DNA from 4 places in the Streptomyces sp. NPDC003691 genome. Region 4 is predicted to be linked to each of the others. Evidence: riboswitches for the same ligand, from Rfam matches in the RefSeq annotation. Region 4 holds a riboswitch; each other region holds the start of a gene.

Region 1 (7,120 bases), on a different contig from region 4:
GGGCAAGGAGATACTGCGCCGGACCCCGGTCGTCGGCAAACCGCTGTACGGCTCCCTCCACGGCGCCAAGAAGGGGCTCAAGGACGTCATCGCCCCCCAGGGCCTGTTCGAGGACCTCGGCCTGAAGTACGTCGGCCCCGTCGACGGCCACGACACGGCCGCCGTCGAATCGGCGCTGCGCCGGGCCGGGCGCTTCCACGGGCCCGTCGTCGTGCACTGCCTCACCGAGAAGGGCCGCGGCTATCCGCCCGCCCTGGAGGACGAGGCCGACCGCTTCCACGCGGTCGGCGCCATGGATCCGCTGACCTGCGCCCCGCTCAGCCCCGACACCGGCCCCACCTGGACCGCGGTCTTCGGCGACGCCCTGCTGGAACTGGGCGAGGAACGGCCCGATGTGGTGGCCGTGACCGCGGCCATGCTCCATCCGGTGGGCCTCACCCGGTTCGCCGAACGCTTCCCCGGCCGGGTCTGGGACGTCGGCATCGCCGAACAGCACGCGGCCGCTTCGGCCGCCGGTCTGGCCACCGCCGGACTGCACCCCGTCGTCGCCGTCTACGCCACCTTCCTCAACCGGGCCTTCGACCAGGTCCTGATGGATGTCGCGCTGCACCGCTGCGGTGTCACCTTCGTCCTGGACCGGGCGGGCGTCACCGGCACGGACGGCGCCTCCCACAACGGCATGTGGGACCTGTCCGTCCTCCAGGTCGTCCCCGGGCTGCGGATCGCCGCGCCCCGCGACGCCCGCCAGCTCCGGGAGCAGCTGCGGGAGGCCGTCGGCGTCGACGACGCGCCCACCGTGCTCCGCTTCCCCAAGGAGACCGCCGGACCCCGGATCGACGCGGTCGCCCGGATCGGCGGCACCGACGTCCTGCGGGAGCCCGCCACCGGCACCCGGGACGTGCTGCTGGTCTCCGTCGGCGCCCTCGCCCCCGTCTGTCTGGGGGCCGCCGACCTCCTCGCCGCCCGGGGCACCGGCTGTACGGTCGTCGACCCCCGCTGGGTGAAGCCCGTCGACGAGTCACTGGTACCGCTGGCCGCGGGCCACCGGATGGTCGCCGTCGTCGAGGACAACTGCCGCAGCGCGGGCGTCGGCGCGGCGATCGCCCAGGCCCTGCGCGACGCGGGCGTCGATGTCCCGGTGCGGACGTACGGCATTCCCGAGCAGTTCCTCGCTCACGCCAAACGTGGCGAGGTGCTCGCCGATATCGGACTCACCCCGGTGGAGATCGCCGGCCGGATCAGCGCCGTACTGGCGGTGAAGGAAGCCGAAGCGGCCGGGGAAGCCGAAGCAGCCGAGGAACCCGAGGCAGCCGAGGACATCGCAGAAGCCAAGGAGGAGACCGCACCATGACCCCACCGCCGCACCGGCCCGCCGCCCCCGGAGGCGGCTTCGACCTCGCCGGACTGCTGGCCGAACGCGGCGGCGAGCGGTACGCCCTGCACGCCCGCCACCTCAACCCCCAGCTGCCGCGGATGCTGCGCACCATCGGCTTCGACCGCACCTACGAACGGGCCGAGGGCGCGTACTTCTGGGACGCCGAGGGCAACGAGTACCTGGATATGCTCGCCGGCTTCGGGGTGATGGGCGTGGGCCGCCACCACCCCGTCGTCCGCAAGGCGCTGCACGACGTCGTCGACGCCTCCCTCGCCGACCTCACCCGCTTCGACTGCCCGCCGCTGCCCGGACTGCTCGCCGAGCGGCTGCTGGCGTACAGCCCCCATCTGGAGCGGGTGTTCTTCTCCAACAGCGGTACGGAGGCGGTGGAGACCGCCCTGAAGTTCGCCCGGTACGCCACCGGACGGCCGAGGGTCCTCTACTGCGACCACGCCTTCCACGGACTGACCGCGGGCTCCCTCTCCGTCAACGGCGAATCCGGCTTCCGCGACGGCTTCGCCCCCCTGCTGCCGGACACCGCCGTCCCTCTCGGCGATCTGGCGGCCCTGGAGCGCGAGCTGGCCCGGGGCGATGTGGCGGCCCTGGTGGTGGAGCCCATCCAGGGAAAAGGCGTCCACGAGGCACCGCCGGGCTACCTGCCCGCCGCCCAGGAGCTGCTCCACCGGCACAAGGCCCTGCTGATCGCCGACGAGGTCCAGACCGGGCTCGGCCGGACCGGGGACTTCTACGCCTACCAGCACGAACCGGGGGTGGAACCGGACCTCGTCTGTGTGGCCAAGGCGCTCTCCGGCGGCTATGTGCCGGTCGGCGCCACCCTCGGCAGGGACTGGATCTTCCAGAAGGTCTACTCCTCGATGGACCGGGTGCTGGTGCACTCCGCCAGCTTCGGCTCCAACGCCCAGGCCATGGCCGCCGGGCTCGCGGTCCTCTCGGTGATCGAGGACGAGGGCCTGGTCGCCCGCGCCCGGACCACCGGCGACCTGCTCCGCAGCCGCCTCGGTGCCCTGGTCGACCGGTACGAACTCCTCCACGAGGTACGCGGCCGGGGGCTGATGACCGGCATCGAGTTCGGCCGCCCCCGCTCACTGGCCCTGCGCGGCCGCTGGGCGATGCTCCAGGCGGCCCGCAAGGGACTCTTCGCCCAGATCGTGGTGGCTCCGCTGCTCCACCGGCACCGGATCCTCACCCAGGTCTCCGGAGACCATCTGGAAGTGATCAAACTGATCCCGCCGCTGACCATCGGGGAGCCGGAGGTCGACCGCTTTGTCACCGCCTTCACCGCGGTCATGGACGAGGCCCACGCCGGGGGCGGACTGCTCTGGGACTTTGGAAAGACGCTGGTCAAGCAGGCAGTGACCCAGCGCTGAGATCATACGATCGGGGAGTTTTTGCCTCTGGGGCAAGAAACTTGCCTCGGAGGCATTTTCCTGGCGCAATGGACCTATGCAGAGTCCTCCCGGGGGCCATCCCCCGGACCCCCGATCCATGGCGCCCGGCGGTTCCGCCACCGGGGAGGCGCCCGACGCCCTGCCGGACGTGGCACCCCGGCTGCGCGACCTGCGCCGCCGCCGCGGGCTCACGCTGGAGGCCGCCGCGCACCGCGCCGGACTGTCGCCCGCGCATCTGTCCCGGCTGGAGACCGGCCGCAGGCAGCCCTCGCTGCCGATGCTGCTCGGCCTCGCCAGGATCTACGGTACGACAGTCGCCGAGCTGCTCGGCGAGTCCGCGCCCGAACACGACCCCGTGATCCGGGCCGGCAGCCGGGAGCCCTCCCAGGCCGACGGCTGGACGTACCACCAGGTCGGCAGCCCGGGACGGGCCATGCAGACGCTCCGCCTGATCGTGCCGTACGGCGCCCAGGGCGAGCTGGTCCGCCAGCACCCCGGCGAGGAGTGGCTCTACGTCCTGGACGGCCGGGTCCGGCTCGGCCTCGGCGACACCGTCCACGAGCTGGGCCCCGGCGACAGCGCCCACTACGACTCGCTGACCCCGCACCGGATCGCCGCCGCCACCCGCGACGGCGCCGAGATGATCTTCGTCCACACGCTGCTCCAGAGCCCCGACATCTTCCATCCGCACTTCTGAGGCCGGGCGCCCCCGCGGCGCCTCCCCGTCCGTGCAGATGCGATCCGGCCCCGTGCCGGAGGAAACCCGGCGCCCGCGCCGGAGAAAGCAGAGGCCGTCATGGTCGAGAACCCCACCGCGTCCGAAGGCACCCCGGCCCCCTCCGGCGGCGCCAAGGCCGCCAGGAACGAAGAGGGCAAGTTCCCGAAGGGCATCTGGATCCGGCTCTTCGCCTATCTGGTGGTCGGCCATGTCTTCGCCGGCTTCCTCTACCTCCTCTTCGAGGTCGGGGCGAAGTAACGGCCCCTCCGGGGGCGGGGCCGGCCGACCGGCCCCGTACCGCCCCCGGTCCGTGCCGCCCCCGGCCCCGTACCGGCGGATCCGGGCCGGTCCGGCCCGGGCGCGCCGCGGCTCCGGCGCCCGGTTCCCGGGGCGGCACCCCGGCCCGCGCGGCCGGTGCTCCCGGTCACTCCGTGCCGAGCAGCCTCTCCCGCAGCTTCTCCCGGGTCGCGCCGGAGAGGCCGAGCCCCTCGGAGAGATAGTGCTCGGTGCCGCCCCAGAGCGTGTCGACCGTCTCGAAGGCCGCGTGCAGATACTCCGAGCGCGCGTCGAACAGCGGGCTCAGCAGCTCCATCACCTCGGGCGACATCCCCTCGGGCGCGTCATCGGCCCGGCTCACCCGGTAGCGGCGGTGCGGATCGTTCGACTTCAGATAGTCCGCCTCGACGGCGTCCCGCTCCACCCCGACCGCCAGCAGGGTCACCGCGACGGACAGCCCCGCCCGGTCCTTCCCCGCCGCGCAGTGCATCAGCGCGGGGACACTGTCCCCGGCGATGGCGTGGAGCACCCGGCTGTGCTCGGCCGTCCGCCCGGAGATGATCGACCGGTACGCCTCCACCATCCGCTGCGCCCCCCGGCCCTCCGCCAGCATCGACCGCAGACGCTCCAGCCGGCCCTGCCGGACGACCTGCCAGAACTCGGCGCCGTCCGCCGGGTCGCTCAGCGGGAGGTTCAGGTTCCGCACGCCGGGCAGGGCCACGTCGGGGCCCTCCAGCCGGATATCGGCCGCGTTCCGGAAGTCGAAGACGGTGTGCAGCCCCAGCGTGGTCAGGAAGGCGGTGTCGCTTTCGGTGGCATGGGCCAGATGGCCGCTGCGGTAGAGCCGTCCGTACCGCACCGCCCGGCCGTCGGCCGTCGGCAGCCCGCCCACATCGCGGAAATTGCGGATCCCCGCGAGTTCGGGCTCGGTCGACGGGACCTGCGGCACCTGCTGCGTCACTACTGGCTCCCTGTGGAGTCACAGCCGCCGGCGCCGGTCGCCGACGGTGGCGTAAAGCCGACGATACGACATCGATTCCTCAGGCAATCATTCTGTCGGCCGTGACCTTCCGCCGGTTACGGCAAACCCTTGCCATCTGTCCGTAATGTCTCTCATGCCACTACATGCTCGCTTCATTGGAACTTGCCCTGTCTCGTTGGGAGATGGGGGACACTCATGAGCAGGATCACAATCGTGACGGTGTGTGGCGGTGGCCCCGGAGCGGGCCCGGAGGGGTATCCGGGTGCCCCGCGGGAGTTGACGGGGTGGTGCCCACGGAGGGTCACCGGCTCCGCCGGGCCCCAAGATCGGTGACGCCCACTGAGCCGAGGTATGGCTTGTTCCCGTCGTCATGGCCGGTTTACGGTCACCGCACTCCGGTCGGACCGCCGAATCCTGCCACCGTCCGGAACCATCACCCGAAGCACGTGGCAGGAGCGGGGGACCCAGGTAGTCCGCCGACCGGGAGACCGGCCGGCTCGGGGTGAAGTCGCCGTGCGCGACCGGGCACCTCCCGCCCGAACCCGACAGCTCACCTCGCAGGCGCCGGAGAGGAAACGCGCCATGCCCGGAAAGGGTAAGCACCGCCGTCCCAAGTCGACGGTCATCACTCGTGGAATCGTGGCCGCCGGTACCGGCGGAGCCGCCATCGCCCTGCCTCTGATGGGGGCCACCGGCGCCCACGCCGCCGAACGGACCGCTCCCGCGGCCCCGGCCGCCGCCGTCGCGGCCGCTCCGGCAACCGCCGCCGCGCAGCCCGCGGCCGCGAAGCCCGCCGGATCCGCCGTGTACACCGTGGTCACCGGCGACCATCTGTCCAAGATCGCCTTCGAGCAGGGCGTCGAGGGCGGCTGGCAGCAGCTGTACGCGGACAACCGGACCGCGGTCGGCGACGACCCGTCCCTGATCCACCCCGGCCTGAAGCTGGCCCTGGACGGCGAGGCCGCCCCCGCCGCCCCGGCCGGGAACGAGAACAAGGACAAGAGCACGGACACGGACACGGGCACGGAAGAGGCTCCGGCCGAGCGCGCCTCGCGCACCGAGTCCCGCGCCGCCGCCCCGGCCCCCGCCGAGAAGGCCGCTCCGGCTCCCGCGGAGAAGGCGGCCCCCGCGGCCGCCGAGTCCGAGCCGGCGCCCGCCGCCGAGACCGCCTCCGGCGCCTGGGCCGCCCCGCTGGCCGGTGCCCAGGTCACCACCCAGTACCGGGTCTCCGGCGCCATGTGGTCCAGCGGCTACCACACCGGTGTCGACTTCGCGGTGCCCACCGGCACCTCCGTCCGGTCGATCGGCCCCGGCACGGTCGTCTCCGCGGGCTGGGCCGGCGCGTACGGCAACGAGGTCGTCGTCCAGCACACCGACGGCACCTACTCGCAGTACGCCCACCTCTCCTCCCTCTCCGTCTCCGCGGGCCAGACGGTCACCGGCGGACAGCAGATCGGCCTCTCCGGCTCGACCGGCAACTCCAGCGGCCCGCATCTGCACCTGGAGGTCCGCACCGGACCGTCCTACGGCTCCGATATCGACCCCGTCGCGCATCTGCGCAGCCACGGCGTCTCCCTCTGATCCGTCAGGACCGCGGCCGGGGCACCCCGGCACTCCGAAATCCCCCGCGACACCCCGGTGTTGCGGGGGATTTCCGCGTATTCCCACCCGCCGCGGGGATCACGGTGTGATAGATCACGGTCCGTCAACCCCTCCCTACGGTCGCGTAGGTCACATCCGCGGAGAGAGGATGAATCCGTGGCAGACGATTCGAGAACATATGACCAAGGCGGAATCGGGTCGTACGCGGCGATCGGTGACAGTTTCACCGAGGGCGTGGGGGACCCCGGGCCCGACGGGGCGTACCTCGGCTGGGCGGACCGCTTCGCGGTCCTGCTCGCCGACCGCAGACCGGAGCACACCTTCCGGTACGCCAATCTCGCCGTACGCGGCAGACTCCTCGACCAGATCGTCGAGGAGCAGGTGCCCAGGGCGAAGGAACTCGCCCCGGACCTGGTGTCGTTCTGTGCCGGGGGCAATGACATCATCCGGCCCGGCAGCGACCCGGACGATGTGGCGGAGCGCTTCGAACGCGCCGTCGCCGAACTGACCGGCGCCGTCGGCACGGTCATGGTGACCACCGGATTCGACACCCGTGACGTGCCGGTGCTGCGCCATCTGCGCGGCAAGATCGCCACGTATACGGCGCATGTCCGGGCGATCGCCGACCGCTACGACTGCCCGGTGCTCGACCTGTGGTCCCTGCGCACCGTGCAGGACCGCCGGGCCTGGGACCCCGACCGGCTCCATCTGTCGGCCGAGGGGCACACCCGGGTCGCGCTGCGGGCCGCCCAGGTCCT
Region 2 (7,120 bases), on a different contig from region 4:
GGTGACCTCCAACAACCCCGACGGGCGCATCGTCCTGCTCACCACGAGCCACCGGGTCGCTCCCGGGCTGCTGTCCTGGCCCGCGTGGGGCGTCCTGCGCGAGGCGGGCCGGGTGCTGTGCGCCGACCCCGGCCATCCCCAGCTGCCGTACCTCCGCGAGGCCGGGGTGGAGGTCGGGATCGCCGATCCGGACGCGCCCGCGCTGGTGGCCCTCTGCGCCGGGGGTACGACGGTCGTCGTCCTGGTCTCCGGCGAGGGCGACCGGGCGCTGACCGACGGCCTCGCCCGGCTCGCCGGCTCCGGCCGCGGCGGGATGCCCGATCTGGAGCTGCTGCCCGGCTCCTACGATCTGCCCGGCGCCCGGCTCCTCGACCTGGTCCAGGTCATGGACCGGATCCGGGTGGAGTGCCCGTGGTCGTCCGTGCCGACGCACCGGGACCTCGCCAAGTACGCCATCGAGGAGGCGTACGAGCTGGTCGAGGCGATCGAGGGCGGCGACCGCGACGAGCTGCGGGAGGAGCTGGGCGACGTACTGCTCCAGGTCGTCTTCCACGCCCGGATCGCCGAGGAGGACCCGGCGGAGCCGTTCTCCGTCGACGATGTCGCCGCGACGATCGTGGCGAAGCTGGTCCACCGGCATCCGCACGTCTTCGGCGACGAGGAGGCGGAGACGCCGGAGGACGTACGGCGGATCTGGCTCCGCACCAAGGCGGAGGAGAAGCACCGGGGCTCCGTCACCGACGGCATCCCCCTCGGCCAGCCGGGCCTGGCGCTGGCGGCGAAGCTGGCGTCCCGGGTCCGGGTCGCGGGGCTGGACGTCCCGCTGCCGAGGGGTGAGGGCGTGGGGTACGAGCTGCTCGCCCTCGCGGTCGCGGCGGAGGCGGAGGGCGTGGACCCGGAAGCCGCCTTGCGGGCAGCGGCCCGCACCTACCACACCACCATCCGCACCCGGGAATCCCTCCCGCAGTAGCCCCGCCCCCCTCGCCGGGCCCGGGCCCGGAGTCCCCCGGGCCCCGGCCCCGGAGCGCCCGCCCCTGCCGATGGCCCCGGGCAGGGCCGCCCGGAGTGCCCGTCTCCTGCCGATGGCCCCGGGCCGGGACACCTGGGGCTCCCGCCTTCTGCGAGAAGGCTTGAGGAGAAGTACCCAGGGGCGCGGGGAACTGCGCGACAAGCCACAGGCGGCGCGCGGCCGACGAAACGGCCGGACCGGCAACGGTCTCTCTTCGCCGTACGGCGAAGGCGGCTCTCCCCCGCGGGGGAGACCGTAGGGGTTGCGGAGAGACCGTCGGCCGCGGGCCGTCGTGGGCCGTTCGCGCAGTTCCCCGCGCCCCTGGGCGCATGGTCCCAAGCCCCTTGGAATGGGCGGGACACCCCGGGGGCTCGGGAACACCCAGGGCCCCGGGGCGCAAGGCCCCGGACCGCCCCACGCGCCCCGCAGGGGATAGCGTCGGGGGGTGAGCGCCCATCCCCCCTCCCGTCCCCCCGAAGGGGACCGGCCCGAACTCTTCACCTGGGAGTTCGCCACCGACCCGTACCCCGCCTACGCCTGGCTCCGCACCCACGCCCCCGTGCACCGCACCACCCTCCCCAGCGGGGTCGACGCCTGGCTGGTGACCCGGTACGCCGACGCCCGCCAGGCGCTCGCCGACGCGCGGCTCTCCAAGAACCCGGTGCATCACGACGAGCCCGCGCACGCCCGCGGGAAGACCGGGATCCCGGGCGAGCGCAGCGCCGGGCTGATGACGCATCTGCTGAACATCGACCCGCCGGACCACACCCGGCTCCGCCGGCTCGTGACGAAGGCGTTCACCCCGCGCCGGGTCGCCGCCTTCGAGCCGCGGGTGCAGGAGCTGACCGACCGGCTGATCGACGGCTTCGCGGCCCGCGGCAGCGCGGACCTGATCCACGAGTTCGCGTTCCCGCTGCCGATCTACGCGATCTGCGATCTGCTCGGGGTGCCGCCGGAGGACCAGGACGACCTCCGGGACTGGGCGGGCATGATGATCCGTCACGGCGGCGGCCCGCGCGGCGGTGTGGCCCGTGCCGTGAAGCGGATCCGCGGCTATCTCGCCGAGCTGATCCACCGCAAGCGGGAGCACCTCGGCGCCGAGGACACCGACGACGATCTGATCTCCGGTCTGATCCGGGCCAGCGACCACGGCGAGCACCTCACCGAGAACGAGGTGGTCGCGATGTGCTTCGTACTCCTCTTCGCCGGTTTCGAGACGACCATCAACCTGATCGGCAACGGGGTCCACGCGCTGCTGCGCCATCCGGAGCAGCGGGCACGGCTCCAGGAGTCCCTCGCCGCGGGGGAGACCGCGCTGCTGGCGACGGCCGTGGAGGAGCTGCTGCGCTACGACGGCCCGGTGGAGATGGCGACCTGGCGGTACGCCAGGGAGCCGCTGGCCATCGGCGGCCGGGAGATCGCGGCGGGCGATCCGGTGCTCGTGGTGCTGGCGGCGGCCGACCGGGACCCGGAGCGCTTCGACGGGCCGGATGTTCTGGACCTCGCGCGGCGTGACAATCAGCACCTCGGATACGGGCACGGCATCCATTACTGCCTGGGTGCGCCGCTGGCCCGGCTGGAGGGACAGACCGCGATCGCGACCCTGTTGCGCCGCCTTCCCGACCTGCGGCAGGCGGTGGATCATCACGATTTGCGCTGGCGCGGCGGCCTGATCATGCGTGGACTGCGCACCCTTCCGGTGGAGTTCACACCGACCGGAAATGACGCATCGTCATATTCGTGATCCTCGCGTGATCTCCGCTGCATCGACTTGTGACAAGCGTTCGAGTGCGGCTACGTTCACCCCCGTCTCAGCCGTCACGCGAAAGGCAGCACCGCATGCTCTCCGGGAATGGTCGACATCGCCGTCCTCGACAGGCACCGGCCCTGGTCGTCGCAGCGGGGGTGACGGGGTCCGCGATCGCGATCCCGCTCCTCGGCGCCACCTCGGCATCCGCCGCTGATTCCGCGGCCTGGGACCGGGTCGCGGAATGCGAGAGCGCAGGTCAGTGGACCGTCAACAACGGCAACGGCTACTACGGCGGGCTCCAGCTCTCCCTGGAGACCTGGGTGGCGTACGGCGGCAAGTCCTACGCCGACCGCCCCGACCTGGCCAGCCGCTCGCAGCAGATAGCCGTGGCGGAGAAGGTGCTCGCCGCCGAGGGCGCCAAGGCGTGGCCGTCCTGCGGGACGGTGTCGGGTCTCGGCGCGGCCGCGGGCTCCCCGGACGCCACGGCCGGCCCGGGCGGCGCCGACCCGGTGCCCGGCGGTCCGGCCGCCGGACGTACGGACGCGGCGAAGGGTGACGCCCCGGCCGACCCCCCGAAGGCCGGGGAGAAGGTGCCGGGCAGCTCCGTCACCCCGCCCGCCGGGCCGGTGGAGAAGAAGGAGGCGCCGGGCAAGCCCGCCGCCGACGGCACCGGCAAGCACCGCGGCGCCCCCGCGGCCGACGAGACCGCCCCGGCGGCCCCGTCGGGTACGGCCGGTACCGGCACGGGCGCCCCGAAGGACCCCGGGACCCCGGGCGTGGACACGGTCGACCCGTCCCGCGCCTCCGGCCCCGACCGCACCTCCCGGTCCGGCGAGGAGGTCCGTACCGATGCCCTGAACCAGGGCGATCAGGGCGGTACGGGCATTCCGGCCAAGACCGGCAGTGCGGACGGTACGGGTGAAGCCGGGCAGGCCGACGGCAGCTACACGGTCCGCTCCGGCGACAATCTCTGGGCTATCGCCGAGGAGAAGAAGGTCCCCGGCGGCTGGCCGGCGCTCTATGAGGCCAACAAGGAGGTCGTCGGTACTGATCCCGACCTCATCCTGCCTGGCCAGAGCCTTGATCTCCAGGCGAAGTAGCCCCCGGGGCACCGAAACTGACGCCCTATTTTGCTGGCATATGTCCGTTTCTGTGTAAGTGAGACATGAGTCTCTTCGCTCCGGGCGTTGCCCCCGCTCTTCCGGAATCCTGCATTCCGTGTGTCACCTGCGGAAATACCTGTTTCCGGAGGGGCGGGATGGGCGTTTTGACCCTGATGTTCCGTCTTTGAAGAACCGGGACGCCTGTGACTACGGTCTGGACCGCTCGCCAAAGCGGGCACCGCTGACCGTCACGCCGAATCCTGCCGTCGGTCGGGGGGAACAGTCGTCGCGAGAGCGCCGAAGGCAGGAGCGGGGGACCCAGGTTTGTGCCGGTCCCGTCCGCTGCCCGTGAGGGCGGTGGACACCCGGCTTGGGGTGAAGCCGTACGACGCGAGCCGTACGGCCGGGCACTCACTGCGCCCGAACCCGACAGCTCACCTCGCAGGCGTCGGTGAGGAGATCCACCATGCTGTTTTCCAGCAAGGGCAAGCACCGCCGCCCGTCCAAGGCCGCCCGCTTCGCCGCCTTCGCCGGCATCACCACCGCCGCCATCGCCGCCCCGATCATGGGCGCCACCTCCGCCTCCGCCGCCACGGCCGCCGAGTGGGACAAGGTCGCCCAGTGCGAGTCCGGCGGCAACTGGTCCATCAACACCGGCAACGGCTACTACGGCGGCCTCCAGTTCTCCAGCTCGACGTGGGCCGCCTTCGGTGGCACCCAGTACGCCTCGAACGCGCACCTGGCCTCCAAGGCCCAGCAGATCGCGATCGCCGAGAAGACCCTCGCGGGCCAGGGCAAGGGCGCCTGGCCGAAGTGCGGTGTCGGCCTCTCGAACACCCCGTACGGTGGTGCCGCCGCCGAGCAGGCCCCCGCGAAGCAGGAGCAGCCGAAGCAGCAGGCCCAGCCCGCGCAGCCGAAGCAGGAGCGTGCCGAGGCCCCGACCACCCGCTCCGAGCGCGCCGCGGCCCCGGCCCCGGTGAAGTCCCAGGCCCCGGCCAAGGGCTTCGAGAAGGGCGACGGCGAGTACGAGGTCAAGGCCGGCGACACGCTGAGCAGGATCGCCGACGCCGAGCAGGTCGAGGGCGGCTGGCAGAAGCTGTTCGAGCTGAACAAGGACATCGTCGACGACGCCGACGTCATCTTCCCGGGCCAGCTGCTCGACCTGAGCTGACCCCGCCGTCCGGATCCCGGGCCGGCCGCTCCCTGAGGGGGCGGCCCGCGCCCGGCCGCCCGGACCCGGGCCGGTCCTCCCCGGAATCGGCCCCTCCAGGACCCGGACCGCGGCTCCCCCCTGCGGTCCACCCCCCACGGGTCCGACCCCCCGCACCCCGGGCCGGCGCGCTTCCCCCGTACGCGCCGGTCCGGGGTTCCTGCTGCCCCCGCCGACTGCTCCGTACGGCCCCGGGAAAACACCTCCGTGCACCCGTCTGAGCGAACGGAGGCGCAGGTGAGAACCCTTACTCATCGGTAGGTAAGCGGCTTTTGCCCACCACCGCAGTTCTTCGCACTCTTTTTCGTCCCAGGGGGCGGGCATCGGCGGGCCGACGCCCCCCGTCCGGTTAGGCTCTTGGCGCAAGGCCCAAGAGACCCGCACCCCACGCGTCACATCCCAGAAGGAGATGCTCGTGCCGTCCATCGACGTCGTCGTAGCCCGGGAAATCCTCGACTCCCGGGGCAACCCCACGGTCGAGGTCGAGGTCGGCCTCGACGACGGGAGCACCGGCCGCGCCGCCGTGCCCTCCGGAGCCTCCACCGGCGCCTTCGAGGCCCTGGAGCTGCGCGACGGGGACCCGAACCGCTACCTCGGCAAGGGCGTCGAGAAGGCCGTCCTCGCCGTCATCGAGCAGATCGGCCCCGAGCTGGTCGGCTACGACGCCACCGAGCAGCGCCTGATCGACCAGGCGATGTTCGACCTGGACGCGACCCCCGACAAGTCGTCGCTGGGCGCCAACGCCATCCTCGGTGTCTCCCTCGCCGTGGCGCACGCCGCCTCCGAGGCCTCCGACCTGCCGCTCTTCCGCTACCTCGGCGGCCCGAACGCGCACCTGCTGCCCGTTCCGATGATGAACATCCTCAACGGCGGCTCCCACGCGGACTCCAACGTCGACATCCAGGAGTTCATGATCGCCCCGATCGGCGCGGAGTCCTTCTCCGAGGCGCTGCGCTGGGGCACCGAGGTCTACCACACCCTCAAGAAGGTGCTGAAGGGCCGCGGCCTCTCCACCGGCCTCGGCGACGAGGGCGGCTTCGCCCCGAACCTCGGCTCCAACCGCGAGGCCCTGGACCTGATCCTGGAGGCCATCAAGGAGGCCGGCTACACCCCCGGCCAGGACATCGCGCTCGCGCTCGACGTCGCCGCCTCCGAGTTCTACAAGGACGGCGCGTACCACTTCGAGGGCAAGGCCCTCTCCGCCGCCGAGCTGACCTCGTACTACGAGGAGCTGGTCGCCGCCTACCCGCTGGTCTCCATCGAGGACCCGCTGTTCGAGGACGACTGGGAGGGCTGGAAGGCCCTCACCGACAAGCTGGGCTCCAAGGTCCAGATCGTCGGCGACGACCTCTTCGTCACCAACCCGGAGCGTCTGGGCCGCGGTATCGAGGAGGGCTCCGCCAACGCCCTGCTGGTCAAGGTCAACCAGATCGGTTCGCTGACCGAGACCCTGGACGCGGTGGAGCTGGCCCAGCGCAACGGCTTCAAGTGCATGATGTCGCACCGCTCCGGCGAGACCGAGGACGTCACCATCGCCGACCTGGCGGTCGCCACCAACTGCGGTCAGATCAAGACCGGCGCCCCGGCCCGTTCCGAGCGCGTCGCCAAGTACAACCAGCTGCTCCGTATCGAGGAGATCCTCGACGACGCCGCCGTCTACGCGGGCCGCAGCGCCTTCCCCCGCTTCAAGGGCTGATCCCCGCACGGCCGGCTGCCGCCCGGTGCGCCTCCGCAGGCGAACCGGGCCGGTAGCCGCCCGTCGTGCGCCACGTCCCCGGCCGCGGTCCCGTACCGTGTCCGGGGACGTGTGCACGTATACGCGGAGCAGGGGAGGCGGACGGCATGGCCCGGAAGAGTGCCGGATCCGGCGGCGACCGGTTCTCCACGGCGACCCGGCTGCGTCTGCTCGGCGAGCAGACGGCCGCCCGGGTCTACCGCTCCCAGAACAAGCGGCAGGCCCGCCGCTCCCGGCTCACCGGCCGGGCCGCCTTCCTCGCCCTGATCGTCTGCTCCCTGGTCGTCGCCCTCGCCTACCCCATGCGCCAGTA
Region 3 (7,120 bases), on a different contig from region 4:
GCGGCCGCCACTCCGCTCGCTCAGCGCGAAATCCCCCTCCCCACCTGGCACTTCACCTCTCCTTCCAGTCGCTCGGCCACCATCTTCACTCTGTACGTCCTGTACATTTTTTACGGATGCGGGCCGGTGGCCGCCGCCCGCCCAGGCCCGAGGAGAGGTACGTCATGAACCGCCCCGTCGCCCGCCCCGCCGCCCGCTACGTGCTGCCGCAGTTCACCGAGCGCACCTCGCGGGGCACCCGCACCCTCGACCCGTACAGCAAGCTGCTGGAGGAGCGGATCGTCTTCCTCGGCACCCCGGTGGACGACACCGCGGCCAATGACGTGATCGCCCAGTTCCTGTATCTCGAATACGCCGACCCCGACCGGGACATCGCCCTCTACCTCAACTCCCCCGGCGGCTCCCCGAGCGCGATGCTGGCGATTCACGACACGATGCAGGCGGTGACCTGCGAGGTGGAAACCACCTGCCTCGGACAGGTCGCGGCGGCCGCGGCACTGCTGCTGGCGGCCGGGACCCCGGGCAAGCGGATGGCCCTTCCGGGCGCCCGGGTGGCGCTCCGCCAGCCCGCGCTGGACGAACCGGTGCGGGGCACGCCGTCCGATCTGGAGATCGAGGCGCGGGAACTGCTGCGGGTGCGCGCACTGACGGTGGATCTGCTGGCCGGGTACACGGGCCGGGAGCGGGACCGGGTCGCGGCCGATCTGGAGCGGGACCTGTTTCTCGACGCGGCGGGCGCCAGGGAGTACGGACTCGTGGACCATGTGATCGGCAGCCGCAAGGCCCGGGGAACCGCGGGCGCGCCCGCCGGCGGCCCGCGGTGACGCCGGCGGCACCGCGGCCCGAACAGCCGCCGCTCCCCGCGCTGACCCGCGCCGAGGCCGAGCTGATCGACGCCTATCTCGCCGTCGCCGATCTGGTCGGCCGGATCAACCCCACCCGCTCCGAGCACACCTACGGCGCGCTGCGCGCGGCCCAGGCCCTGGTGAGCCGGTCCGCCGAACTCCGGGACGCGCTGACCCTGATGCACCGGCGCGGGGAGAGCGAGCTGCACAACGCCACGCTTGCCCACGCACTGCGCGTCCTGGACGGCGAAAGGCGGACATTACGGGTCACGATTCCACCCGGCACTCCGCGCTGACGGTTCGCCGTCCACTCGTCAACCGCCGTTCGAGTGGGATATCACCTCCCTCAATCGGTGGAGCCGAACCCGCGGTAACACCTACCGTCGAGTTGCGACGGAACGACGATCCCTCTAGCGGAAAGTCCTACTCCCGCGCTGGTACGGGGCCCTGTGGCCGCCCTTTCCGGGCGTCGAGCCAGGGCGTGTTCATACGAACGGCGCATTCGTGTTGAAACTCACATATCGCCGTTTTGACTTCGAAATCCGGCAGTCGGTGGGTCAAGATCCCTGGGACGACAAGCCCCCGTCACCTCGGCGGGGCGGTCCGGGCGGACGCCGAGTCCTGCCGCCGTTCCGGACTACTGGTCGACAGAAGTGCATCGGCAGGAGTGGAGGACCCAGGCAGTACGGAACAGCCGGAGCGATCGATCCGGAGGTTCCTCGGGGTGAAGCCGCGTCAGCGGCCGGGCACCTTCGTCCGCCCGAACCCGACAGGTCATCCTTCACAGGCGGCTGACGAAGGGTTGCGCATGAATGCGCAGAAAAACGTCCCGTCCCTGCTCGGCCGGGCGGGCGCGGTGTCCGCTCTGACCGTCGCGGCACTCGGCGCCACGATGCTGGTGCCGGGCGGTACGCCCGAGGCACAGGCCGCTGCCACGGCGCACGCGGGGAAGGCTCTGAAGGTCGCCGCGTCCAAGAAGGGGGCTCCGTACAAGTACGGCGCGGCGGGCCCGTCCCGGTTCGACTGCTCGGGACTGACGGTCTACTCGTTCAAGAAGGCGGGCAAGAAGCTCCCGCGGACCGCTCAGCAGCAGTACAACAAGACCCGCAAGATCTCCGCGAAGTCGCGGAAGGCGGGCGACCTGGTGTTCTTCCACGGCGGCGGGGGTGTCTACCACGTGGGCATCTACGCCGGAAAGGGCAAGATCTGGCACTCGCCCAAGAAGGGGTCCTGGGTGAAGCTGGACAAGATCTGGAGCAAGAGCATCTCGTACGGCAGGGTTCGCTGACGGCCGGCAGAGCCGAGGCGGTGCCGGGGGCCCGGGACGGACGTCCCGGGCCCCCGGCCGTCCGTCACCCGCCCCCGGCACCGCGGTACGGTCCGCGGGGGCACCCGGCCCGGATCCCCGCGGCTGAAACCCCGGTCCTGCCTCCGGGCCCCTGCCGGAGCGGCCGCTCAGGGTCGGCCGGGGCCAGTCGGGGGTGCGGCGGCGGACGGGTTCCACGGCAGGGCGCTCCAGACCGTCTTGCCGCCCTCCGGCGTCGGAGTCACCGTCAGCCGGCCGCCGCTGTGGGCGGTGAGGCTGCGCACGATGACCATGCCCCGCCCGTTGTCCTGGCGGACGGCCGCGGGCAGCCGCTGCGGCCAGCGCGGATGGCTGTCCGTCACCCCGATCCGCAGTTCCTCGTCCCGCTCCAGCAGCAGGGTCACGGTGAAGGTGGGCGACTGGCCGAAGGTGTGCTGGACCGCGTTGGTGGTCAGCTCCGAGACGATCAGCCGGACGGTGTCCAGGGCGTCCGACTCCTCGGGCAGCCCCCACTCGGCGAGTACGCCCGTCACATGTCTGCGCGCCACCGACACCGAGGCCGGGTCGCTCGGCAGGGTGATCGAGCTCTCCAGGAGATCTGCCATGGCGACGCCGTCCTTTCCACCCGCGGCCGTGCTGTCCGAGTCGAAGCGGAGGCATGCGCGGACGGCCACGGCTCGCGCTGAGCGCCGGACTTCCCCATCCTCCCGCCGCAGGCACGATCCGCCAAGATCTGCGGACAACAGTCGCCCGAAGCGGTGAACTCTGCAACGCAAGACCGTTTTTAGCCATGCCGGGGCGCTTTGTCTACCCTCCGGCTGGACGGGACCGGCCTCCGGCCGGGCCGGGCAGGCGCTCCGGCCGGGCTCGGCGCCCTCTGCCGTCTCCCTCCGGCGGGCCGGAGCCTCCGGGCGTTCCCGGCCCGACGGCGGCCCCGTGCCCGGCCGGTTCCGGCCCTGGGCACATCCGGCGCGGGCGGGCGGCGGGGCCGTCGGGGCGCGGCCCGCCACCCGGACCCGTCCTCGGCCGGTTCCCGTACGTCCCGCTCCGGCCCGGAGTCTCACAGCCCGGAGTCCAACGGACCGGAGCGGGCCGCAGCAGGCCGGGCCGGAACCGCCCCGCGGCGGTCAGGGGGCGGGGTGGGACGCGCCCGGCGGGGCCGTGCGGACGACCGTCGCCACCGCCGCCGCGAGCTGTTCGTCCGTCAGGTCCGCACGGGCCGTCAGCCGCAGCCGGGAGATCCCGTCGGGCACGGACGGCGGCCGGAAGCAGCCCACCAGAAGCCCGGCCGAGCGGCAGTCCGCCGCCCAGCCCACGGCGGCCTCGGGTGAGGGCGCCCGTACCGACACCACGGCCGCGTCCGGCCGGGCGGCCGTCAGACCCGCCGCCGTCAGTCCGCCGTGCAGGGCTCTGGCGGCCGCCCGCACCCGCGCCGCGCGCTCCGGCTCGCGCGCCAGGATCCGCAGGGACTCCCGGGCCGCGCCGACCGCCGCCGGGGCCAGTCCGGTGTCGAAGATGAACGTCCGGGCGGTGTTCACCAGATGGCGGACGACCCGGGCCGGGCCCAGCACGGCACCGCCCTGGCTGCCCAGCGATTTGGAGAGCGTGACCGTGGCCACCACGCCCGGCGCGCCCGCGATCCCGGCGGCGTACGGGGTGCCGCGACCGCCCTCGCCGAGCACGCCGAGGCCGTGCGCGTCGTCCACCAGAAGCCCGGCGCCCCGCCCGGCCGCGATCCGGGCCAGCTCGGCGAGAGGCGCCGCGTCGCCGTCGACCGAGAAGACCGAGTCGGTGACGACCAGCGCCCGCTGCCCGGGACGGGCGTCGAGGATCTTCCGTACGGCGGACGGCTCGCCGTGGGCGGCGATCTCGGTCTCCGCCCGCGCCAGCCGGCAGCCGTCGACGATGGACGCATGGTTGGCCGCGTCCGAGACGATCAGCGCGCCGCGCCCGCTCAGCGCCGTGACGGCGGCCAGGTTCGCCGCATATCCGGACGCCAGCACGAGCGCCGCCTCGAAGCCGCAGTAGGCGGCCAGTTCGCGCTCGAAGTCGGCATGCAGCTCGGTGCTCCCCGTGACCAGCCGGGAGCCGGTGGAGCCCGCGCCCCAGTGGTGGGCGGCGGCCGCGGCCGCGGCGGTGACCCCGGGATGGCGGCTCAGCCCCAGATAGTCGTTGCCCGCGAGATCGAGCAGCGCGGAACCGGCGGCGCGGGGCCGGAGCGTCCGGGTCAGCCCGGCGCGCTCCCGGCGCGCGGATTCCTCGTCGAGCCAGCCGAAGGGGTCCTCGGGCATGGTGGTGTGCTCCCCCGCTTCTTCTCGTCCGGCTGCTCAGGCTGCTACGGCGGCGTGGCCGGCGACCGGTGGCGGCTCTGTCCCGCGCCGGTGCTTTTGTAGGCAGCGCACAGAGGCTAACCGGGTGCGCTCCCGCTCCACATGTGGTCATGCACACACTTCGCCGAAGGTCTGTTGTGAGATTCCGACTTTCCCGCGGACAGCTCCTTAGGCCAGGATCGGCGCCATGGAGCTTCTCGGCAGACTGGTGGAGAAGGGGCTGCGGCGCGAGCCGCCGACCCGGGACGAGGCGCTGGCGGTACTGGCGACCTCCGACGACGACGTGCTCGACGTGGTGGCCGCGGCGGGCCGGGTGCGCCGTCAGTGGTTCGGCCGCCGGGTGAAACTCAACTATCTGGTCAATCTCAAGTCCGGGCTCTGTCCCGAGGACTGCTCGTACTGCTCGCAGCGGCTCGGCTCGACCGCAGGCATCCTCAAGTACACCTGGCTGAAGCCGGAGGAGGCGTCGCAGGCCGCGGCCGCCGGGGTCGCGGGCGGCGCCAAGCGGGTCTGTCTGGTGGCGAGCGGGCGCGGTCCGACGGACCGCGACGTGGACCGGGTGTCGCGCACCATCGAGGCCATCAAGGAGGGCAACGAGGGCGTCGAGGTCTGCGCCTGTCTCGGTCTGCTCTCGGCGGGCCAGGCGGACCGGCTGCGCGAAGCGGGCGCCGACGCGTACAACCACAACCTCAACACCTCGGAGTCGACGTACGGGGAGATCACCACCACCCACACCTACGCGGACCGGGTGGACACCGTGCGGCAGGCGCAGACGGCAGGTCTCTCGGCCTGCTCCGGGCTGATCGCCGGAATGGGCGAGACCGACGAGGACCTCGTCGACGTCGTCTTCGCGCTGCGCGAGCTGGACCCCGACTCGGTCCCGGTGAACTTCCTGATCCCCTTCGAGGGCACGCCCCTGGCGAAGGAGTGGAACCTCACCCCGCAGCGCTGTCTGCGGATCCTGGCGATGGTGCGGTTCGTCTGCCCGGACGTGGAGGTACGGATCGCGGGCGGCCGCGAGGTCCATCTGCGGACCCTCCAGCCGCTGGCGCTGCACCTGGCCAACTCCATTTTCCTCGGCGACTACCTCACCAGTGAGGGACAGGCCGGCCGGGCCGATCTGGACATGATCGCGGACGCGGGCTTCGAGGTGGAGGGCGCCGGTACGACGACGCTGCCCGCGCACCGGTCCGACGGGCGCTCGGGCTGCGGCTCGCAGCAGGCCGGGGGCGCGACCGCGGGCTCCGGATGCGGCCCGGCCGGGGACACCGGCTCGGGCTGCGGCTCCGGCTGCGGTTCCGCGTGCGGTGCGGTCTGCGGCCACGGCGCGGAAGCCGGGGCCGGTGCAGGGGCAGGGGCCGGTGCAGGCTGCGGCGTACCCGCGGCGGCCGGTGCGGCCGCGGGGAGCCCCCCGGACGCCGGTACGGACCGGCCGGCCCCCGGTGCCGTACCGCGCACGGATCTGGTGACGGTACGCCGCCGGGGCGCGGGTACCGAGGTGGCGCCCAATGCCTGAACTGCCCGTCCGGGAGCTGCTGGCGCTCGACCGGGCGCACGTCTGGCATCCGTACGCGCCCATGCCGGGCCGTACCGATCCCCTGGTCGTCGCCTCGGCGTCCGGGGTGCGGCTGCGCCTCGCCGAACCCGTCCACGGCCGGGACGAGCTGATCGACGGCATGTCGTCCTGGTGGTCGGCGCTGCACGGCTACAACCACCCGGTCCTCAACGAGGCCGCGCGCGGCCAGCTGGACCGGATGAGCCATGTGATGTTCGGCGGGCTCACCCACGAGCCCGCCGTACGGCTCGCCGCCCGGCTGGTGGAGATCACCCCGGAACCGCTGCGGCACGTCTTCTTCAGCGATTCGGGCTCGGTCTCCGTCGAGGTCGCGGTGAAAATGTGCCTCCAGTACTGGCGCTCGGCCGGCCGCCCCGCCAAACAGCGGCTGCTGACCTGGCGCGGCGGCTACCACGGCGACACCTGGCAGCCGATGTCGGTGTGCGATCCCGACGGCGGGATGCACCAGCTCTGGTCGGGTGCGCTGCCGGAGCAGATCTTCGCCGACGCGCCGCCGCCCGGATTCGACGCGTACGACGAGACGTACGCCGCCCATCTGCGGGACACCGTGGCCCGCCACGCGCACGAGACGGCCGCGGTCGTCGTGGAGCCGGTGGTACAGAACGCGGGCGGGATGCGGTTCCACTCCCCCGCCTATCTGCGCGTGCTGCGCGAAGCCTGCGACGAGCACGGCGTACTGCTGGTCTTCGACGAGATCGCCACCGGCTTCGGCCGTACCGGGACACTGTTCGCCGCCGAACACGCGGGCGTCTCACCCGATGTGATGTGCCTGGGCAAGGCGCTCACCGGCGGCTATCTCTCGATGGCGGCGACCCTGTGCACTCCGGAGGTCGCCGACGGCATCTCCCGCGGCGAGTTCCCGGTACTGGCGCACGGCCCGACGTTCATGGCCAATCCGCTGGCCGCCGCGGTCGCGGACGCCTCCGTCGGACTGCTGCTGGAGCAGGACTGGGCCTACCAGGTCAAGCGCATCGAGACCGGGCTACGGGAGGGGCTCCTGCCCCTGGCCGAACTGCCGGGGGTCACCGGGGTCCGGGTCCTGGGCGCGATCGGAGTGGTGCAG
Region 4 (7,120 bases):
GGAGGCAAGCGCTCCGGCCAGGCCGCCGAGTTCCACCTGGACGACCACCACCGGCTTCCCCGGCGCGGTCACGGCCGCCTCCCGCAGCGCCGACGCGAGTTCCTCGCCGTCGCCGGAGCCCTCGGTACCGCTCTCGCGCACCCAGGGGATCGCCGTGACCACCACCGCGTCGCAGTCGTCGTCCGCGAGGGCGCGGGCGAGAGCCGCCCGGAAGTGGGCGGGGGCCGCGCCGGTCGTGAGGTCGAGCGGCGGCAGCGGCCGCAGGCCCTCCGTCAGACAGGCGTCGTACGTCAGCAGGCCCAGGGACTCGGAGTTGCCGAGGATCGCCACCCGCGGCCCGCCGGGCAGCGGCTGGCCCGCCAGCAGCAGGCCCACGTCGACCAGCTCGGTCACCGTGTCGACCCGGATGACGCCCGCCTGCCGCAGCAGCGCGTCCACGGCCGCGTCCGGGATCCTGGCGACCGGTACCGCGTGGCCCGGCGGCTCGCTGCCGCTGTGGCGGGCGCCCTTGACCACGACGACCGGCTTCACCTCGGCCGTGCGCCGCGCCAGCCGGGTGAACTTGCGCGGGTTGCCGATGGACTCCAGATACAGCAGGGCGACATCCGTCTCGGGGTCCTCGTACCAGTACTGGAGGATGTCGTTCCCGGAGACGTCGGCACGGTTGCCCGACGAGACGAAGGTCGAGAGCCCGGCCGGCCCGGCGCCCCCGGCCCCGGCACTCCCGGCCTCGGCACTCCCGGAAGCCCCGGCCGCCGCACCGCCGGAGGCACCGGTTCCGGCTCCGGCTCCGCGCCGGTGCAGCGCAGCCAGCAGCGCGATACCGATCGCGCCGGACTGGGTGAACAGCCCGATCCGCCCCGCCACCGGCGCGTGCGGCGCGAGGGAGGCGTTGAGGCGGACGGCCTCGGCATTGTTGATGACCCCGAACGAGTTCGGGCCGATGATCCGCATCCCGTACGAACGGGCCTGCCGTACCAGCTCCCGCTGCCGCGCCCGCCCGGCCGCCCCGCTCTCCGCGTATCCGGCGCTGAGCACCACCAGGCCCCGTACCCCCGCCTCGCCGCAGTCGGCCACCACCTCCGGCACCCGCTCGGCGGGCACCGCGACGACCGCGAGGTCCACCGGCCCCCCGGCCGCCGCCGCGCCGTCCGGTCCGGTGATCTCGCGTACGGAGCGGAACGCGGGCACCCCGTCGACCTCTTCCCGGCCGGCCGGGAAGGCGCGGTTCACCGCGTACGTACGGCCCGTGTACCCGGCGGCGGTCAGATCGCGCAGCACCGTCCGGCCCAGCCCGCCGGGCGCCCTCCCGACTCCGACGACGGCGACGCCGCGCGGGGCCAGCAGCCGCTGTACGGACCTGGCCTCGGCCCGGTGCTCGCGGGCGCGCTGGACCGCGACGGACTCCGCGGTGGGTTCGAGGTCGAGCGTCAGATGGACGGTGCCGTCCTCGAAGGTGCGCCGCTGGGTGTACCCGGCGTCCCGGAAGACTTTGATCATCTTGTTGTTGGCGGGCAGCACCTCCGCGGCGAACCGCCGGATGCCCCGCTCCCGGGCCACCGCCGCGATGTGCTCCAGCATCGTCGAGGCGATCCCGCGCCCCTGGTGCGCGTCCTGCACCAGGAACGCCACCTCGGCCCCGTCGGCCGGCGCGCTCGCGGGCCGCCCCCGGCGGTCGATCCGGTCGTAACGGACGGTCGCGATGAACTCGCCCCCGACGGTGACGGCGAGCCCCACCCGGTCGACGAAGTCGTGATGGGTGAACCGGTGGACGTCCTTGGCGGACAGATGGGGGTAGGGCGCGAAGAAGCGGTAGTACTTCGACTCGTCCGACACCTGTTCGTAGAAGCTCACCAGACGCTCGCCGTCCGCTGCGGTGATCGGCCGGATCCTGGCGGTCGCGCCGTCCCTCAGTACGACGTCCGCCTCCCAGTGGTCGGGGTAGTCGTGCCCGTCCCCGGCCCCGCCCCGGCCCTCTTCGCCGCCCCCGCCCGCCGCGCCGGACCCGGCCTCACCTGCGGCGGGACCCGGCGCCCCGGGGTCCGCCCCGGTGCCGCGGCCCCGGCCCCCGTCGTTGTCCCGGGGCCCCCGGGGGTCCCCGCTCTCGTCCCGCTCGGCGTCCCGCTCGGTCTGCATGGCAGAAAGCGTACGGCGCGGCCGCGGAGCGCGACGGGCCCGGCCGGACCTTCGCCGGGCGCCACCGCCCGGTCACGGCTCGCGACGGCCGCCGGACAGGGGCACTCTGGGGTGCACGGCCCGCTCCGGGACCGGCACGAGCACCCGGGGCGCCGTGAGACACTGACCGTGAACTGGTCTAGACAACCACTGAACGTGAAGGGCAACACCATGGCTGAGCGCCGCGTCAACGTCGGCTGGGCCGAGGGCCTGCACGCCCGCCCCGCTTCCATCTTCGTCCGTGCCGCCACGGCCTCCGGCGTTCCGGTGACGATCGCCAAGGCCGACGGCTCCCCGGTCAACGCGGCCTCCATGCTCGCCGTGCTGGGCCTGGGCGCCCAGGGTGGCGAGGAGATCGTCCTCGCCTCGGACGCCGACGGCGCCGACGCCGCGCTGGACAAGCTTGCCAAGCTCGTCGCCGAGGGTCTTGAGGAGCTTCCGGAGACGGTCTGAACCGACTCACCGGCTCCGCCCGGCAGCCGCGGCCTTCCGCGGCCCCGTGAATTCAGGCGCTGATCCCCGACGGGGGATCGGCGCCTGTTCTGTTCCCCGGCCCGCCCCCACCGCTTTCCCGCTATCCGTACGGGCCTCCGCATCCGCTCCGGAAATCCGGCACAGAAAACGGCAAAAGGACGCGCCCCGGCGCCCGGGAAAACAAAAGCAACTCCCCCGCCCTTTCTACCGCCGCCGTGTTAAATGCGATCGCGTCTTGTGTTGACGGAATGTTGCGGGGCCCGGCATACCGCCGGTCTCAGCGGCGGCCGCCGGATGCCGCGGGGCTCAGCCGCGGCGGCTGCCGGAACCCGCTTCACCGGCGCCCGGCGCCACCCCCGCGTACGGCACCCCGGCGCGCGCCGCGTGCCCCACCGGGAACCGCAGCCGGTGCGCGTCCGCCGCGCGCTCCGCGTGCACCGCCGCCAGGGCCCGCGCCCGCTCCGGGTCCCGCCGGCCCACCGCGTCCACGATCGCCCCGTGCTCGGCCCACGACTCCACCGGCCGGCGGAACCCCGGCTCCACCGCGTACATCCAGGCGATCTTTCGGCGCAGCGGCGTCAGCAGGGCGATCAGCCCGGGGGCGGCGGACGCCTGGGCGAGCGTCTCGTGGAACCAGTCGTCCAGCGACCGCAGCTCCCCCACCCTGCCCCGGGCCGCCCGCTCCTGCCCCAGCCGCACCAGCCCGCGCAGTACTTTCAGATGCCCCGCCGTACGGTGCCGGGCGGCCCGGGCGGCCGCCAGCGGCTCCAGCAGGGCCCGGATCTCCAGCAGATCGGCGGCCTCCCGCTCGTCCGGTTCGGCCACGCACGCCCCGGCGTGGCGCCGGGTGGTCACGAAGCCCTCGGACTCCAGGGTCCGCAGCGCCTCCCGCACCGGTACCCGGGAGACCCCGTACCGCCGGGCGAGCTGCTCCTCCGTCAGCCGGCCGCCGCGCGGGAAGACCCCGGAGACGATGTCGTCGCGAATCGCCCTGCAGACCGATTGCGCGGGAACCCGCATACCCGTACCTCCGCTGTGATCCGGACGTGTCGACGAACCAACGCACACCAGCGCACACCAATGAACACCGGCACACGCCGACGAACACCGACGAATACCGGTGGAAGCCGACGAGCACCGGTGGACGCCGGGGTGCACCGATGAACGCGAACAAACGCGAGGGACACGTTCGCCCGCATTTCCCGTACGACTCTATGCCAGCGGGCCGGATATTCCGACACCCCCGATAAACCGTGGATATCTTCCGGCCAACCGGATTCGCCGGATACCCGGATCACCCGGGGACCGCCCCTGTGGCGCCCCGGCCCGGAAAAGCCGGACGCCCCGGCGCGGGGCGCCGGGGCGTTCGGAAGGCGAGAAGGGAGCCGTCAGAGCTTGACGCCCTTGCCGCGCAGATAGGCGACCGGGTCGATGTCCGAGCCGTACTCGGCGCCGGTGCGGACCTCGAAGTGGAGGTGGGCGCCGGTGGAGTTCCCGGTGGAGCCCGCGCGGCCGATCTGCTGGCCGGGCATCACGGTCTGCCCCGCGGAGACGGAGACCGACGACAGGTGCGCGTACTGCGTGTACGTACCGTCGTGCATCTTGATGACCACGTTGAAGCCGTACGCGCCGCCCCAGCCCGCCTCGACGACGGTGCCCGCGCCCACCGAGACGATCTTGGTGCCCATCGAGGCGTGGAAGTCGATGCCGGTGTGGGTGCCCGAGGACCAGAGCGCGCTGTTCGCCTCGTACGAGGTGGTGACCTGCGAACCGGCGACGGGGGCCTGGTAGGTGTTGAGCAGCTTGCGCTCGGCCTCGCGGGCCGCGCGCTCCCGGGCCTCCCGCTCCGCCTTCGCCCGGGCCTCCGCCTCGCGCTTGGCCTCGGCCTCCGCCTGGGCGCGGGCCACGGCCTGCTGCTTCTGGGCGTGCGCCTGGTCGGCGACCTGGCCGGAGAGCGAGTCGGACGCGGAGAGCGGCTGGAGCCCCGGCTGTTCGGCGGCGAGGATCTGCAGGGTGCCCGTGTCCTCGGCGCTCAGGGTGCCCGGGTCGGCGTCGCGGTCCCGGCCGTCGCCGTCGGCGGCGAACGCGGGGGCGGCGAGGGTGCCGATGACGCCGGTGGTGGCGAGGGTCGCGGCCCCGGCGATGCTCGCGCTGCGGCGCGTCATCCGGCTCGGGCCACGGTGCTTCCCGCTGGATCGGGCAAACGCCATGAAGAGGCTGGTCCTTTCCTTCCTTCTCGCCTACCGGGTTAGCTGACGGGTTCGGAGAGAGGAAGGTCTCCTACGGCTCCTCCGCGGGCTGCGGAGGCTCCGATTCACCCCGGTGGGGACATGGGTCCCCGGCTCCCCAGGGCTCGCGCCCGGCGGGGACTCGGCGATGGCTGTCCGTGCCGCGGTTTGCGGCGCCTGCCGGCGAACAGCCGCACCGACGCTAGGCGGACGGCATGTCGATCACCAAACAAACAGGCCTCTTTGTTGTTCATGCCACAGCCCATGCCGGTCAACTTCCCACCAAAACGGACATCTGACGGCACGGAGCCCCGGGCGCCGCGCGACGTGCGCAACACCCGGGGCTCCGCCGTACGGCCAACGCCGTACGAAGCACCGGAACTCCGGAGCACCGGGACTCCGGCGCTCCGGACCCAGCGGCTGAGGGAGACTCCGTCAGCCCTTGACCACGGTCACGTCCCCGATGCCCAGCTCGCGGACCGGACCGGCGATCTCCGAGGCGTCACCGACGAGCACGGTCACCAGCCGGTCGACGGGGAACGCGCTGACGACCGCGGCCGTCGCCTCGACCGTGCCGGTCTGCGCCAGCCGGGCGTACAACTCGCCCTGGAAACCGTCGGGCAGGTGCTGCTCCACCTGGTCGGCGAGGGTGCCCGCGACCGAGGCCGCCGTCTCGTACCGCAGCGGGGCGACCCCGACCAGGTTCTGTACGGCGACATCGCGCTCGGCATCGGTGAGGCCCTCGGCGGCGAGGGTGCGCAGCACCTGCCAGAGGTCCGCCAGCGCCGGGCCGGTGTTGGGCGTGTCGACCGAGCCGCTGATGCCCAGCAGCGCGGCGCCGGAGCCGTCCGGGGCGGAGCACAGCACCTGGGCGAAGGCCCGGACGCCGTACGTGTACCCCTTCTCCTCGCGCAGCACCCGGTCCAGCCGGGAGGTGAGGGTGCCGCCGAGGCAGTAGGTGCCGAGCACCTGGGCCGGCCAGACCCGGTCGTGCCGGTCGGCGCCGATCCGCCCGATCAGCAGCTGGGTCTGGACCGCGCCCGGCCGGTCCACGATGATCACGCGGCCGGTGTCGTCGGCGGTGATCTCCTCCCGCGGGCGGGGCGCCGCGGTGTCGCCCTGCCAGGTACCGAGGGTTTCGGCGAGCAGCGCGTCGAGGTCGACGCCGGTCAGATCGCCGACGACGACCGCCGTGGCGGTCGCGGGCCGGACATGCGCTCCGTAGAAGGCCCGGACGGCGGCGGAGTCGATCCGTGCCACGGTCTCCTCGGTGCCCTGACGGGGGCGGGAGATCCGCAGCGGGGCCGGGAAGAGGCTGCGGTACAGCTCCTTGGCGGCGCGGCGGCCGGGGTTGGCCGTCTCGTGCGGGATCTCGTCCAGCCGGTTGCGTACCAGCCGTTTGATCTCGCCGTCGTCGAACGCGGGGGCGCGCAGCGCCTCGGCGAGCAGCCCGAGGGCCTTGGGCAGCCGGGAGACCGGCACCTCCAGGGAGACCCGGACACCGGGGTGGTCGGTGTGTGAGTCAAGGGTCGCCCCGCAGCGCTCCAGCTCGGCGGCGAACTCCTCGGCGGACCGTTTGTCGGTGCCCTCGGACAGGGCCCGGGCCATGATCGTGGCAATGCCGTCGAGGCCCTCGGGCTCGGCGCCGAGCGGGGCGTCGAGGTTGATCTCCACGGCCACGACCTGCTGGCCGGGGCGGTGGCAGCGCAGCACGGTCAGACCGTTGGGGAGGGTGCCGCGGTCGGGCGCGGGGAACGCCCACGGGGTGGGCTCCCCGGACGCGGGCCGGGGGTGGAAGTCCATCGTGGTCAGCGGCTCGGCGGCGTCGGTCACTGGTCCGCACCCTCTTCTGCGTCGTGGTCGGTCTCGTTGGTGCCGTCGGCGTCCGCCCCGGCCTCGGCGCCGGGCACGGGCTCGTACACCAGCACCGCGCGGTTGTCGGGGCGCAGCCGCGCCGCGGCGATCTCGCGGACCTCGTCGGCGGTGACGGAGAGCACCCGCTGCACGGCCGTCAGGGCCAGCTGGGGGTCGCCGAAGAGCACCGCGTAACGGCAGAGTTCGTCGGCGCGGCCCGCGACGGTGCCGAGCCGGTCCAGCCATTCGCGCTCCAGCTGGGCCTGGGCGCGCTCCATCTCCTCGGCCGTCGGGCCGTCCGCGGCGAACCGGGCCAGCTCCTCGTCGACGGCGGTCTCGATCTCCGCCACCTCGACCCCGCCGGACGTCTTCACGTCCAGCCAGCCCAG

The links. Region 4 has a riboswitch for cyclic di-AMP ahead of ACWDR0_RS05660 (M23 family metallopeptidase). Riboswitches for the same ligand answer to the same signal wherever they lie in the genome.
Region 1: linked by a shared signal. The riboswitch ahead of ACWDR0_RS27455 (M23 family metallopeptidase) and the one ahead of ACWDR0_RS05660 (M23 family metallopeptidase) in region 4 are both predicted to bind cyclic di-AMP.
Region 2: linked by a shared signal. The riboswitch ahead of ACWDR0_RS14120 (transglycosylase family protein) and the one ahead of ACWDR0_RS05660 (M23 family metallopeptidase) in region 4 are both predicted to bind cyclic di-AMP.
Region 3: linked by a shared signal. The riboswitch ahead of ACWDR0_RS20805 (C40 family peptidase) and the one ahead of ACWDR0_RS05660 (M23 family metallopeptidase) in region 4 are both predicted to bind cyclic di-AMP.

The regions. Positions count from the first base shown of each region.
Region 1 covers NZ_JBSFNQ010000077.1:264-7,383, reverse strand. The annotation lists gene dxs (1-deoxy-D-xylulose-5-phosphate synthase) at 1-1,351, shown strand, start outside; gene ACWDR0_RS27475 (aspartate aminotransferase family protein) at 1,348-2,763, shown strand; gene ACWDR0_RS27470 (XRE family transcriptional regulator) at 2,882-3,481, shown strand; gene ACWDR0_RS27465 (DUF6126 family protein) at 3,581-3,760, shown strand; gene ACWDR0_RS27460 (tyrosine-protein phosphatase) at 3,927-4,739, opposite strand; cyclic di-AMP (ydaO/yuaA leader) riboswitch at 5,188-5,337, shown strand; gene ACWDR0_RS27455 (M23 family metallopeptidase) at 5,343-6,341, shown strand; gene ACWDR0_RS27450 (SGNH/GDSL hydrolase family protein) at 6,519-7,120, shown strand, end outside.
Region 2 covers NZ_JBSFNQ010000023.1:48,969-56,088, reverse strand. The annotation lists gene ACWDR0_RS14135 (nucleoside triphosphate pyrophosphohydrolase) at 2-970, shown strand; gene ACWDR0_RS14130 (cytochrome P450 family protein) at 1,455-2,753, shown strand; gene ACWDR0_RS14125 (transglycosylase family protein) at 2,849-3,859, shown strand; cyclic di-AMP (ydaO/yuaA leader) riboswitch at 4,148-4,325, shown strand; gene ACWDR0_RS14120 (transglycosylase family protein) at 4,329-5,033, shown strand; gene eno (phosphopyruvate hydratase) at 5,482-6,768, shown strand; gene ACWDR0_RS14110 (FtsB family cell division protein) at 6,915-7,120, shown strand, end outside.
Region 3 covers NZ_JBSFNQ010000043.1:63,365-70,484, forward strand. The annotation lists gene ACWDR0_RS20795 (ATP-dependent Clp protease proteolytic subunit) at 165-824, shown strand; gene ACWDR0_RS20800 (hypothetical protein) at 821-1,141, shown strand; cyclic di-AMP (ydaO/yuaA leader) riboswitch at 1,490-1,650, shown strand; gene ACWDR0_RS20805 (C40 family peptidase) at 1,654-2,133, shown strand; gene ACWDR0_RS20810 (ATP-binding protein) at 2,301-2,756, opposite strand; gene ACWDR0_RS20815 (8-amino-7-oxononanoate synthase) at 3,279-4,442, opposite strand; gene bioB (biotin synthase BioB) at 4,669-5,997, shown strand; gene ACWDR0_RS20825 (adenosylmethionine--8-amino-7-oxononanoate transaminase) at 5,990-7,120, shown strand, end outside.
Region 4 covers NZ_JBSFNQ010000007.1:92,387-99,506, forward strand. The annotation lists gene ACWDR0_RS05645 (bifunctional acetate--CoA ligase family protein/GNAT family N-acetyltransferase) at 1-2,136, opposite strand, end outside; gene ACWDR0_RS05650 (HPr family phosphocarrier protein) at 2,347-2,628, shown strand; gene ACWDR0_RS05655 (GntR family transcriptional regulator) at 2,956-3,669, opposite strand; gene ACWDR0_RS05660 (M23 family metallopeptidase) at 4,038-4,859, opposite strand; cyclic di-AMP (ydaO/yuaA leader) riboswitch at 4,873-5,035, opposite strand; gene ACWDR0_RS05665 (M16 family metallopeptidase) at 5,313-6,710, opposite strand; gene ACWDR0_RS05670 (M16 family metallopeptidase) at 6,707-7,120, opposite strand, start outside.